Regions from separate parts of the Aliikangiella maris genome, predicted to be linked through region 2. Evidence: predicted binding sites of a transcription regulator. Region 2 holds the regulator's gene; each other region holds the start of a gene.

Region 1 (3,218 bases), on a different contig from region 2:
TGCTGGATTAATTTTCTTTCCAGTCGATCCATTTGTTCGGGTTTTGAATCTATTTCCATTCGAATTAAACTAGCCGCCTCATCAACCAAATCAATTGCCTTATCTGGCAATTTGCGGTCTGAAATATATCGATGTGATAAAGTCGCCGCAGAAACTATTGCCGGATCGGTAATTTCTACTCCGTGGTGAACTTCATAGCGCTCTTTTAATCCACGTAAAATAGCAATAGTATCTTCAACCGTTGGTTCATCTACCTGAACTTTTTGAAAGCGTCTTTCAAGTGCTGCATCTTTTTCAACATACTTACGATATTCATCTAATGTAGTCGCACCGACACAGTGCAGTTCACCTCTGGCCAGCGCTGGTTTCAACATATTTCCAGCATCCATTGAGCCTTCAGATTTTCCTGCACCAACCATTGTGTGTAATTCATCGATAAATAAAATAACCTGACCTTCATGTTTTGCTAAGTCATTTAATACCGCTTTTAGCCGCTCTTCAAATTCTCCACGAAACTTGGCACCGGCAATCAAAGCGCCCATGTCTAGCGACAATACTCTTTTATTTTTTAAACCTTCAGGAACTTCACCATTAATAATTCGTTGCGCCAATCCTTCAACGATTGCAGTTTTTCCTACACCCGGTTCACCAATCAACACCGGATTATTTTTAGAACGACGTTGTAAAACTTGTATAGTCCGACGAATTTCATCATCCCGCCCAATTACTGGATCTAATTTTCCTTGTTCGGCCCGCTCAGTTAAATCAATGGTGAATTTCTCTAATGCCTGGCGTTGCTCTTCGGCATTTGGATCATTGACAGCTTGGCCACCACGAGCATTTTCAATCGCTTTTTCCATACTCTTTTTATCGGCACCAAGGGATTTTAAAATCCGGCCTAGCTCACCTTTATCTTCTAATGCTGCCAAAATAAAAAGTTCACTTGAAATATACTGATCTTTGTGTTGTTGGGCCAACTTGTCACAATGATTTAGCAATCGGGCTAAATCATTTGAAATGTGAACTTCACCCGGAACACCTTGAACTTGTGGTAAATGATCCAGCGCTTCGCCTAATTGACTGCGTAAACTATGTAAGTTAATACCGGTTTGTGAGAACAAGTGTCTCACACTGCCACCTTCTTGATTTAATAAAGCCGTCATTAAGTGGACAGGCTCAATAAACTGATGATCGCGGCCTAATGCTAGCGATTGAGCATCTGCAATTGCCAGTTGAAACTTACTGGTAAATTTATCCATTCGCATAAGTGCCCCTTATAAAATATTTTAAAATCTAAAATTAACGATACCTACAAAATGGGGGTGTTTGCTAATAAATCAAGTAATGCAAGCAGCGCAAATGCTGATTTGGATCAAGCTTTGTTAAGACAAGAAATTTATACCAATAAAACTCAATTTGCAATTAATCAAGACGAATTTGATGAGTTGAAAAGATTAACCATTGTGACATTTCACCAGCAAAGTCTGGATGAGCCACTTGGTCAGCCGAAATAGCGCAATGAGTTTCAAATTCTACCTGACTTCGCTGAATTGCAGCTTGCGTAATTGTGCCAGGCGCTACAATCCCCCATATTCTGATAGGAATGATTGGTGTTAAGGTCAATAAACTCAACTTTATTATACCGGGTTTAATTTTTTCTCGAGGTGTCGTAGTATGGTGGATTCCACCTTGCGGAAAAATTGCAACAACTTCGCCAGCTTGAATGGCTCGAATAACACTGCGAAACGCCTTTTCAACCCGTCCCGCACGATCAACCGGAATACATCCGGCGGCTCGAAACATCCAGTTTAAAATTGGTTTTTGATATTCTTCTTGCGCAATCATAAATCGAATGGGTCGATTGGTTGCGGTAATAATAATAAATGGATCGATACCTGAAATGTGGTTGCTAGCCAGTATGACCGGCCCGGATTGAGGAATCTTGATTTTTTGATCATTTTGACGATGATATCGGCGACAATAAACTCGTATTAATCCATCTAAAATATTGGTCAGCCAATGTCCCCAATCAGCTTGATTGTTCTTTTTTCCAATATAAAGCACTGCACCGATTCCACCGAGTAAAACGGCAAGTACTGCAAAACTAATCATGCTAACTATTCCCAGGTTTTCATATTATTGATATTTTTACTCAACAAAGAAACACCACCAATAAAAAATAGAATTTAATCATAAACTTGTCTTAACTCTGTCTTGTCTTAACTCTGTCTTGACTCAATTCAGCAATAACCCGATGTAATTGTCAATTAAATGAGCTTCGACTCACCCCAGAAAATCATTCGATTAAAATAATCATTCAATCCAGATTAAACTCGCCATGCGCCCGGTTTGTCCATCTCGCCGATATGAGTAAAAGCGTTGCTCATCATTGAAACTACACCATTCGCCGCCAAAAACTTCAATCCCCATTTGCTGCATGATAAATCGTGCTAGCCCTACAAAATCAAAGTCATATTTTTGCGCAGAAAATTGATTGTGAGCTGGACGAAAAAACGACGTATATTGCTTATTTTTGCTCACAAATTGCGTAAAAACTTCACTGCCAACTTCAAAATGCCGTTGGGAAATCGCGGGACCAATAAAAGCGATTAAATCATTAGTTGATGACTGTAATTGGGGCTTATTATTACTTGCTATATTACTTGCTATATTAATTGTACTTGATTGGTCTTTAACAAATTGAGTGTTTATTGAGTCTTTTTGTTTAATATGTTGTTCAACATTTATGTACTGGTTAACTGTATTCTCAATGACACCAGCCAGTAAACCGCGCCAACCAGCATGGCAAGCTGCCACCCAGCTACCCTGACGGTTGGCAAATAATACAGGCAAACAATCAGCCGTCATTACATTGCAAATGATATTTTTTTTAGTGGTAAATGCGGCATCGGCAGTTTGGTTTTGTGGTGTACTTTGCGAAACTTCAATACACTGATTTCCATGAACTTGATTTAGCCAGGCAATAGTATATTTTAAGCCAGATTGAGTTGGCAAATTATCCAGTAATTGCTGCCGATTTTGTGCCACAGATTGAGGATTGTCATCAACATGTGTGGCCACATTCAATGAAGCATAACGACCAATACTTACACCACCCATTCGCGTAGTAACCACTGCTCTCACATTGGCGGGTGCAGGCCACTGTGGGAAAATCAATGATTGACCATTATTTTTCATCATACGCTTTTATTAATTGG
Region 2 (3,218 bases):
ATTTTACTTTGGATTACCTGGTAATCCTATTTCAGCAAATTTAGGTTTACGATTTTTTGTATTTCGACTAATCCAACGCCTGCTAGCTCAAGCAGATGAAAAACCAGTTACCGCAATATGCAATGAGGCGTTTACAAAAAGGCCTGGATTTGCAGCGATACTAAAATCATTTGCACAGATTAATCAGCATGCACAGTTAACTTGTAACATTTTACCTGGACAAGAATCATTTAAAATTAAACCACTACTCAATGCAAATGGTTGGATTTATCTGAAAGAATCCACTGAGAGTTTAGCAACTGGGGAGAAAGTCGAGTTTTATCCAACCATACCTTATTGGTTTTAATTGTGTTTATCGTTAATCGACTAAAGAAAAATGGTTGTTTTATTGATTACGGCTATTTGAATTTACTTTAGCTTATTTTTGTTTAACCAACTTACTCATAGCACTTATGTATTTAAAAATTCAATCCGATTGCATCACCTTTAGAGTGAGCCAAGCCGAGGCTCAACAATTATTAAACACCGGAGAAATAAAAGATTCAATCACTCTGAATCCTCTAAACCAAATTCAATATATGGTTAAAACTACCAATAACAATGCTGAGTTACTCTTTGATTTTGGCTCTCAATTAAAATTCACTTTATGTGTTAATAAACAAGTTCTTGAAAGTGAAGTTAAAGACAGACCAAGCAAACAAGGGATTAAAATCACAAGTAGCACTGCGATCAGTGCTTTTCTTGAAATTGACTTAAAATCAAAATAACTAGACCGATTGATAATCTGCCAGATAATTTAAATTTCGAAATGCGGACTCTTCAATATTCAAATTAACTGGCGTTGCCTTTATTTGCTTGAGGAAATCTCTTACACGATAAGTCTTTTGATTGAGTAATTGACTGACAGTGTTATGACAAGATCGATTTAGCAACATACATAAGTAATGCTCTCTTACATCAGTCACTAAATAATAAGCAGAATCAGAAAACTGAATTTGTTGCACAAGTTGATGAATTAATATTTTAGGTAGGAGTGGTACATCGACAGGTAAAACAAATAACCAGTCATTCTTCATAATTTGCAGCCCTTGCTCTATGCCTGCAAGCGGTCCAGCATAACCTTCTCGTTGATCGGTAACAACCAGATATCCATATTGTTGATAAGTTACTAAATGACGGTTAGCAGAAATAATTAATTCTCCTACCTGGTCTGCCAGCCAATCTATTTGATGCTCGATCAAAGGTTTTTGTTGGAATTGTTGTAGTCCTTTATCTTTTCCTTCTAGTCTGCGACCCGCACCACCAGATAATATGAGTCCTGAAATAAATGACTTGTCAATCATTTGCCAAATTCATCCTCATAGAATTGCCTACCAATATAACTCACAGTTCCTCTTAATAAATGAGCTATTCAAATATAAATAATTTAACCTTGAGTACTCAATAAAATAAATTATCTCAAACACTTAAAATCTATTATACATGACAAGATGTACCAGCTAAGGAACTTAAGCCTTCCATATCTTTAATTTGAATATAACGATCTTGAATCGATATGAGCCCTTGCTTTTGCAAACGGGTTACCAAGCGACTTACTGTTTCTACGGCTAAGCCCAAATAATTACCAATATCGCCACGAGTCATGGTCAACTGGAATTCCTTATTGGATAAGCCTCGGCGTTTAAAACGACCAGAAAAGTTTATAATAAAAGCCGCAAACCGCTCGTCAGCATTCTTTTTACTGAGCAACATCATTAAATCTTGCTCTTCGCGAATCTCGCCGCTCATAATCTTAAAAAGCTGCTTTTGTAAGCCGGGCAATTCCCGTGAGAGTGCTTCAAGTTTATCAAAGGGGATGGAACAAACCAGTGAAGTTTCCAAGGCTTTGGCAAAACTAGGATACTGTGTACTGCTAATTGCATTTAAACCAACTATTTCACCGGGTAAATGAAATCCGGTAATTTGTTCCGTACCATCAGAACTGATGGTGTAGGTTTTGAGACTGCCAGAGCGAATAGCGTGTATTGCATCAAATGTATCACCGGCATGGAACAAAAAGTCGCCTTTTTTCAGTACCTTTTTGCGTTGAACAATATTTTCGAGATGTTCGATATCAGAATCAGCTAACATCACGGGTAGACACAATCGTCTAATACTACAGGTCTGACACTTTATTTCACTATGCAAAAAATTATTCGAAGACAACTTTGACCCACCCTTTGTTTTGAATATACAGGTGCATTATACTCAATTTATATATTCAAGGGAGCCAATTTTCACAAAAATTAACGATATTCACAAAATAGAAAAGCCAACAAAATTATCATTTTAATCATTTACTCAATCTATTTGCGCTTAAATAAAGCTGAATCAGTCATTTAGATAACTTTTGAAAAACACCTGATTTCCTGTAACTCATTTAAATAGGCGTCAAATGTCATGCAAATATTACGAATCAGTAATCGGCCTTTAGCAAAGACTTGAATTGAATCGCCTGAATAAGTAATAAGTTTATCTTCAATTAGCGGTTGAAGCATCTTTAGTTCGCGAGAAAAATAGGTTTTAAAATTAATATGATAGCGAGTTTCAATCTGATTTATATCTAGATAAAAGTGACAAATTAAATCAAATATGACATTTTTCCTAATCGTGTCATCAAAAGTCATACTCGCTCCACGCCAAGTGGGTAGCTGACCCTGCTCAAGTAAATGATAATAACTATCAACTTCTCTGACATTTTGATGGTATTGCCCATTCAACGAACCAATCGCAGAAACCCCTACGCCGATTAATTCATATTCCTCGTGTGTTGTATAGCCTTGAAAATTACGATGTAATTGCTGATTATTTTGCGCGATAGCCAATTCATCATCAGGCTTGGCGAAGTGATCCATACCTATATAGCAATAACCGCTTTGTTGAAGTTTATCAATGATATAGGCAAAAATGGCCAATTTCTCCACTGGAGTTGGTAGCTCAGCACTTTTGATTCGACGCTGTGGTTTAAAACGATGAGGCAAGTGTGCATAATTAAAAACAGATATTCTATCAGGAGATATTTGAATAACTTTGTCTAAAGTCGCGGCAAATGTTTCTCGAGTTTGTAAAGGTAATCCATAAATCAAATCGAGATTAATCGAACGAAAGCCATGCTTTCTTGCTTCATTAATTAAATCACGAGTTATTTCAAAAGACTGGATGCGGTTGATCGACTGCTG
Region 3 (3,218 bases), on a different contig from region 2:
GCAGAATTAAAGTTCATCCATTAATTGACTGGAATAATCGAACCGTTTATCAGTATTTAAAAGCGAATGATTTGCCTTATCATCCTTTGTGGGAAAAAGGTTATGTTTCGATTGGTGATACTCATAGCACTGTCCCACTAAGTTTGGGAATGAGCGAAGAAGAAACAAGGTTTGGTGGTGTAAAGCGTGAATGTGGTTTACACGAAGATAATTTTTCAAGCTTGTAACGACTTCCACAAAACGATTGTTACTAAAATAATTACTGCTCGCATTTGACAACTAAGTCTTATATCAATTGCCAAATGCGAGTTGCCACTTTGACTAAATTTCTGAAAACTAAATTTTATCCAATCAATGTTCATCGTCAGTTCTTTAGTGGAGTAACTCGAGTTTTATTGAATATTCTGATATGAGTTGTTGTTATTCGTTCTTTTCTTATCGACCAATAGATTATTATTGCTACAATAGTCAGTAGCGTTGCTATTTCGCATTTAACAAGATAACCTGTGTGTCACTCAAAACTATTTTGGTGTCACCTTTAATGCTTGGTGTCTTTATTGTTAACAGCCTGATTATCGCTATTGTCGTCTTGATTCACTATGAAATCTTGCATCAATTGACGCATCAATTACCACGATTGAGAGTAAAACATAATTTTAAAATTGTGATCGGTGTTTTTGGTGCACTATTTGCGCATATAGTTGAGGTGTGGGTATTTGCTTTAGCTTATTATGTGATGATTCATATTAGCGGGTGGGGAAATTTAGTTGGAAACTCTAGCGGTTCGCTCATGGATTGTGCTTATTTTTCCTTCACAACTTACACAACCTTGGGGTTTGGCGATATACAACCGGTTGGTGAAATTCGATATTTGACGGGGATAGAATCATTAACTGGACTAGTGTTAGTCACCTGGACTGCTTCATTTTTATATTATGAAATGAAAAGTTATTGGAAAGAAAATTAAATAAACTGCCGGTTAGTCGACCCGGCAGCTTCAATGTTTTGGTGAGTATCGGTTACCGCTTTAGCTTATACCTCAGCGTTCCTCACAAACGTGACAACAACTTTTAGTTTTTTAAACGACACATTAGTTTCAACTAAAAGCCAATGCTGCTAGGTTTTATTGAATGTTAATGTGGCGTTGACTGTTTTTTGGTAACTCTGATTTTTTCAAATGTAATTGTAATAGACCATCTTTGAATTCTGCGTGAATATCTGCTTCGCAGACGTTTTCAGGCAGATTAAAGGTGCGCTCAAAATGGCCATAAAATCGCTCAATGGTGTGAAGCTTTTTATCTTCTTTTTCAAATTTTCGCTCACCCGATAAAGTGAGATAATTGTTGTTAATCGCCACTTTGATATCTTCTTTTTTGACTTCTGGTAATTCAACTTTAATGAGATATTCACTGGCATCTTCAGTGACATCAACGAGCGGTTTCCAACTTGATTCGATAGCAGAGTCTTGAAAGTTACTCATTAATCGAGTGGAAGGTGAAAAAAAACTGTCAAATTCTCTAAAAGGATTCCATCTAACTAAACTCATGATCTTGTCTCCTAGTTTTTTAAATGAATCTATGAAGGGTGGAATAACTTGACTACCACGATGTAATTGTAAATAAATTGAGCAAATGCGTATTGACTAAGGTCAAAAAGAACAGTAGATCGAAGGTACGAAATATGCTTATTAATTTAAATATTCAACAGAACTGTGCTAAGTTGGCGTAAATAATCGGTTAATATATGGCTTTTTCTTATAAGCAATTGGTTAAATAATGGTTGATATTCGTCGAATATTCTGTAGGATAAACAGTGATTCCCTTAAATAAATAAGATCATGTTCTCAAAATCTTTTAATTTTAAATTCTCTCCTTATATCCCAACTCCCCTTGTGGGTTAGTTAATCTATTTTTTTATTTATCGTTTTAAAAAAGTTTAATTAATTATCTGTGAACCGCGGGCTAATCCAGGTTCAGGTAATAACTCAAATCTGAAAACAAAGTGAGTGTAAAAATGCAAATGATTGACTGGCAGCGTGCCGTGATCAAGGTGGGGAGTGCGTTAATCGCGCCAGAGGGAAATGGTTGTAGTATTCGTTATCTGTTGGCATTAGCTGAGTTTATTCAACATTCTGTGCAACATGGTAAAGAGGTGGTACTGGTTTCATCGGGGAGTGTTGCCGCAGGGGCAGGGCTAATGAAATTTGATTTGGCTCAGCAGGTCTCTATTCCGCAAAAGCAGGCTCTCGCTGCAGTGGGCCAATCTTATTTAATGCAACATTGGCAAAAATTATTTGATAATCAATGCGCACAAATTTTATTGACGCGTTCTGATTTGGAAAGTAGTAAGCGTGTAGCGAATGCAAAAAATACGCTCAATACGTTATTACAGATGCAGGCAATCCCAATTATCAATGAAAATGATTCTGTGGTGATTGATGAATTAGTGGTTGGTGATAATGATAATCTGGCGGCACAGGTCGCTGTTATGTGCGATGCTGACCTGCTGATTATTTGTAGCGATGTCGATGGATTATACAACAAAAATCCACAGCTTCATGCCGATGCGCAATTAATCGAAGTGGTTGAAACGATTGATGATTCAATTTTGCAAAGTGCTGGAATAACCACAAACCCGATTGCAACCGGAGGTATGAAAACTAAAATTCAGGCAGCAGATACGGCGATGCAAGCAGGCATTAATACGTTAATTGTTAATGGTAGAAAAGCGGCAACTTTTGAACAGCTCAAGCAAACGCGGCAAACAGGCACACTATTTTTTGCTGCGTCTAGCCGAATGAATAGCATGCTGAATTAGGAGAAAATTATAATGAATACTCAAGACTTAACGGCGATTAAACAACAATGTGAGCAAACTCGTAAAGCAGCAAAAGCAATCGCATTAGCCAACCCGACACAAAAAAATGCAATTTTGTTCTCAATGGTAAAAGCATTAATAGAAAATAAAGCCACTATACTCGCGGCCAATGAGCGTGATGTTGAACAGGCGGAAAAAGACGGCTTGTCTGCAGCGATGATCGATCGGTTAACCATTAATTTAACAGGCATTGAGCAAATGCAAAAAGCCTTGGCTGAAGTGGCCGAATTGCCTGATCCGTTATCGGAAGTCTTGCCTATGACAAAAAGGCCAAATGGTATAAAAGTGCGTAAAAAGAGAATTCCGCTAGGGGTTATTTTAATGATTTATGAATCACGCCC
Region 4 (3,218 bases), on a different contig from region 2:
CGGCGTATTTTTAGCTCAAAATATTCGAAACTATGATGAGTTTGCCGCTTATTTTATTGATGGTGGCCAAGATGCAATTACTTGGGTGGGCGATGGCAGTTTTTCTGAGCGCAGGTGGTTGGTGAAAGCCGGTGGCTATGATACCGATTGGGAAAATGAAACCACTGAAAGGTGGGTTGAAGTGCCGCTGTTGACGCAATTAATGCAAACTTATGTTCGTCACATGATTACCAATACCGAAACATTACTTGATATGCAGGGGCGAGGTGAAGCACCAACTGCGGAACAACCTGATCCGAAACTGGGCGGTTTAACTGTTGCCATACAAACTCGATTTGGCAACAAACCCTGGAAAGCTGAATTTAAAACGCCGCAATCTTCGACCACGGTTTATGTTGCCACTCAAGGACGTAATATCGGATTGCTTGCTCGAGAAGTAGAGTGGTGGTCAAGTAATCCAAGTTTTTATGTTTATGGAGAACAAGGTGGTCGATATCAGGTTGGTGGGGCTGATTATAATACTTACGCTGCGTTGCGCCGACTCACTACGCAAAAAACGCAGTTGAATATTGGTCAAAGAGGAATGTGGGAAGAAACAACCTCAGTAGCGCTTGAATCGGGTATGGTAGAAATTGACAAAAGTTTACTTGAACCAGTACCGGAGCTTGGTGATTTTCCTATACCAAGTGGACAGACTCAAATGGGTTGAACTTAAGAACATATTACGTGGATATTGCATGTGTGAAAAGTAAATTGGTTATCTATTAAAAATGTGACTAAAAAATAAAAATAATCAAATTAAAAAAGCGAAAATGTGAGTTAGCATTTGTGCCAGAAGCAATCTGGTTAAGACAATTTTTATTACCGACGAAAAATTTTGGTGGCAGCAAAATCAACAGAGTCAACAGTTTGATTATGCCGAAATGACAAGAAAAATGTCGCAACCATGGGAGTCAGTTGCTTGATAAATACACGAAGTTAAATGCTGATTATCGATATTTTTTTACCATTTGTTAGCCAGGATATTTAAAATTAAACCTAAATAAATTGTGGTTAAAGTTATTGATTTTGCTCAACTTTTTAGTTGAACGTTTTATAATAAACTGATATGCAAGCGGGTTTTAATCTAAGTATTAAGCGCAAAAATATGTCAGTTTGTAATCAATAGAAGAAATCTTAAAAAGCATCTTAATTATTGTCTATCAGTTCACAAAATAGTCACTAAATTCACATGTCATTATCAATCTTTTTAATTTAGAATGCCGCAAAATTTCAAAATCAATTGATATTTATCAATATTCTTTGCGGTCAGTCTGATTAGACTGTGCGCGCTTCTAACTAACATTATAACTAAGGTTAATGACAATGAAAAAACTAACCATTGCTTTGGCAATTTCTGCTGCCTTATCGACACCTTTCGTTGCTGCACAAGACAATGCTGATAACTGGATTTTCCGCGTTGGCGTCGCGCATGTTTCTCCTAATGATGACAGTGGAGAAGTTTTAGGTGGCGGCGTTGGTGTTGATTCAGATACAGGATTAGCATTTAGTGCAACTTATATGGTTGATGCAAACTGGGGTGTTGAAGTATTAGGCGCACTGCCATTTTCTCATGATATTGTTGGTACTGGTTCTTTATCAGGTGCCAAATTAGGTGAAACTAAACATTTACCTCCAGTGGTCAGTCTGGTTTACCAATGGGGTGAAGAAACCCAATTCCATGTTGGTGCTGGTTTAAACTATACCGTTTTCTTTGAAGAAGAGAGCAGTAGCACATTAGACACAGCATTAAATGCACAAGCTAAGTTAGATCTGGAATCTTCAACGGGTCTTGCATTTAAAGTAGGCTTTGATACACCAATGACTGATGGCTGGAAATTTACTGGTAGCCTTCGTTATATTCAGATTGACACAACTGCTGATGTTATTATCAATGACTCTGTAGCCGCCAGTGTTGATGTTGATATTGACCCTTGGGTTGTAATGTTAGGTGTTTCAACAACTTTTTAATTAATAATACGGATGTGTCTAAGTTCTAGGGCACATCGTTAAGACTGCATTAAAGCAAACCTTATTGTAAAGGTTTGCTTTTTTATTTTAAGCTATTGCCAATATTTTATCGATTTTTACGCCGTGTCGCTGCATGAACTTTGATAACAAATTATGTTAATATTAAAGTCATTCAGTTCATAATATACTGAGTGAATAAAAAGGTATTAAACGGGTAACATATGGATAACTCTTATTATCAGCCGGGACAAGCAGGCACTGTTAATACTTCAAGTCAACCACCAAAAAGCTTTATTCTAGCACTCATATTTTGTATTTTGGGAACGCCATTTTGTGGCATGTTGTATTTGGGTCGATTTAAAAGGGGATTAGTGTATTTAGCATTTGTTTTGCTCGCTATTTCGACCTTTTATGCCGATTTAAAAATAATAGAAAAATTTTCAGTTGAATCTATCTGGCTGATACAACTAATCATTCTCCTTGTCGGCATATTTGATTGCTGGCGTTGTTATAAGCAAATTAAGCCACATACGCTTATGCCACTATATAGTCGCTGGTATGTGGTATTACCCTATGTCTTTGGTTATATAATAGGGATTAATTTGGTAAAAAGCTTTTTAGTTGAAACTTATCAGGTGAGCTCAGTTAACATGGCGCCTAATTATTACCGAAATGATATTTTATATGTTGATAAAAGAAAGTCAGCATTAACTTATTTAAACGGTAATGTATTATATATCAATGAAAATAGCGCAATGTACGAAATGGCAAAACGTGGTAATACCGTTTTATACTTAAAGTCGATCGACAGTCCGCAGGCGTTTCAAGGTAGAATTATCGGTGTGCCGGGTGATACGCTTCACTTTACTGGGCATTCATTCGAAATTACACACTGTAATGAACAGGGATGTAATGAGGTTGTTGTAGGTCGTCAGCTATTGAATAATCAGCATCATTTGATAGAGAATGAACAGCTTGCTAATTCAGATGAGTTACTTCTTTATGAGCAAAAGATAGAGAATGTAACATTTAATATTTTGCACAACCAAAATGGATTTTCAGAAAGTTGCCAGTTAGTAGATGGTAATACTTTTCAAGTTTTGCCTGATCAGGTTTTTATTATGGGAGATAACCGGGATAACAGTTATGATTCTCGATTTTTTGGAATGGTTTCTATTTCAAATATTATTGGTGAAGTGCTGTAATTT

What was found. The regulator FNR, encoded in region 2, switches genes on or off when oxygen is low (the NO sensors DNR and NnrR bind a similar motif). The targets are predictions, from matches to a motif close to TTGATNTANATCAA.
Region 1: the regulator FNR is predicted to act here: its motif matches at 1,363-1,376, upstream of clpB (ATP-dependent chaperone ClpB).
Region 3: the regulator FNR is predicted to act here: its motif matches at 1,639-1,652, upstream of ABVT42_RS04470 (Hsp20/alpha crystallin family protein).
Region 4: the regulator FNR is predicted to act here: its motif matches at 1,283-1,296, upstream of ABVT42_RS05320 (OmpW/AlkL family protein).

Annotation. Positions count from the first base shown of each region.
Region 1 is NZ_JBFDAH010000003.1:153,090-156,307, forward strand. It holds gene clpB (ATP-dependent chaperone ClpB) at 1-1,265, opposite strand, end outside; gene ABVT42_RS03910 (lysophospholipid acyltransferase family protein) at 1,423-2,112, opposite strand; gene ABVT42_RS03915 (purine nucleoside phosphorylase YfiH/LACC1 family protein) at 2,314-3,201, opposite strand.
Region 2 is NZ_JBFDAH010000001.1:434,057-437,274, reverse strand. It holds gene ABVT42_RS01985 (molybdopterin molybdotransferase MoeA) at 1-346, shown strand, start outside; gene ABVT42_RS01980 (DUF7009 family protein) at 453-767, shown strand; gene mobA (molybdenum cofactor guanylyltransferase MobA) at 768-1,343, opposite strand; gene fnr (fumarate/nitrate reduction transcriptional regulator Fnr) at 1,477-2,205, opposite strand; gene hemN (oxygen-independent coproporphyrinogen III oxidase) at 2,379-3,218, opposite strand, start outside.
Region 3 is NZ_JBFDAH010000003.1:302,224-305,441, reverse strand. It holds gene ABVT42_RS04480 (phosphoadenylyl-sulfate reductase) at 1-227, shown strand, start outside; gene ABVT42_RS04475 (potassium channel family protein) at 509-967, shown strand; gene ABVT42_RS04470 (Hsp20/alpha crystallin family protein) at 1,124-1,546, opposite strand; gene proB (glutamate 5-kinase) at 2,014-2,817, shown strand; gene ABVT42_RS04460 (glutamate-5-semialdehyde dehydrogenase) at 2,830-3,218, shown strand, end outside.
Region 4 is NZ_JBFDAH010000004.1:226,505-229,722, forward strand. It holds gene ABVT42_RS05315 (eCIS core domain-containing protein) at 1-709, shown strand, start outside; gene ABVT42_RS05320 (OmpW/AlkL family protein) at 1,366-2,010, shown strand; gene lepB (signal peptidase I) at 2,232-3,215, shown strand.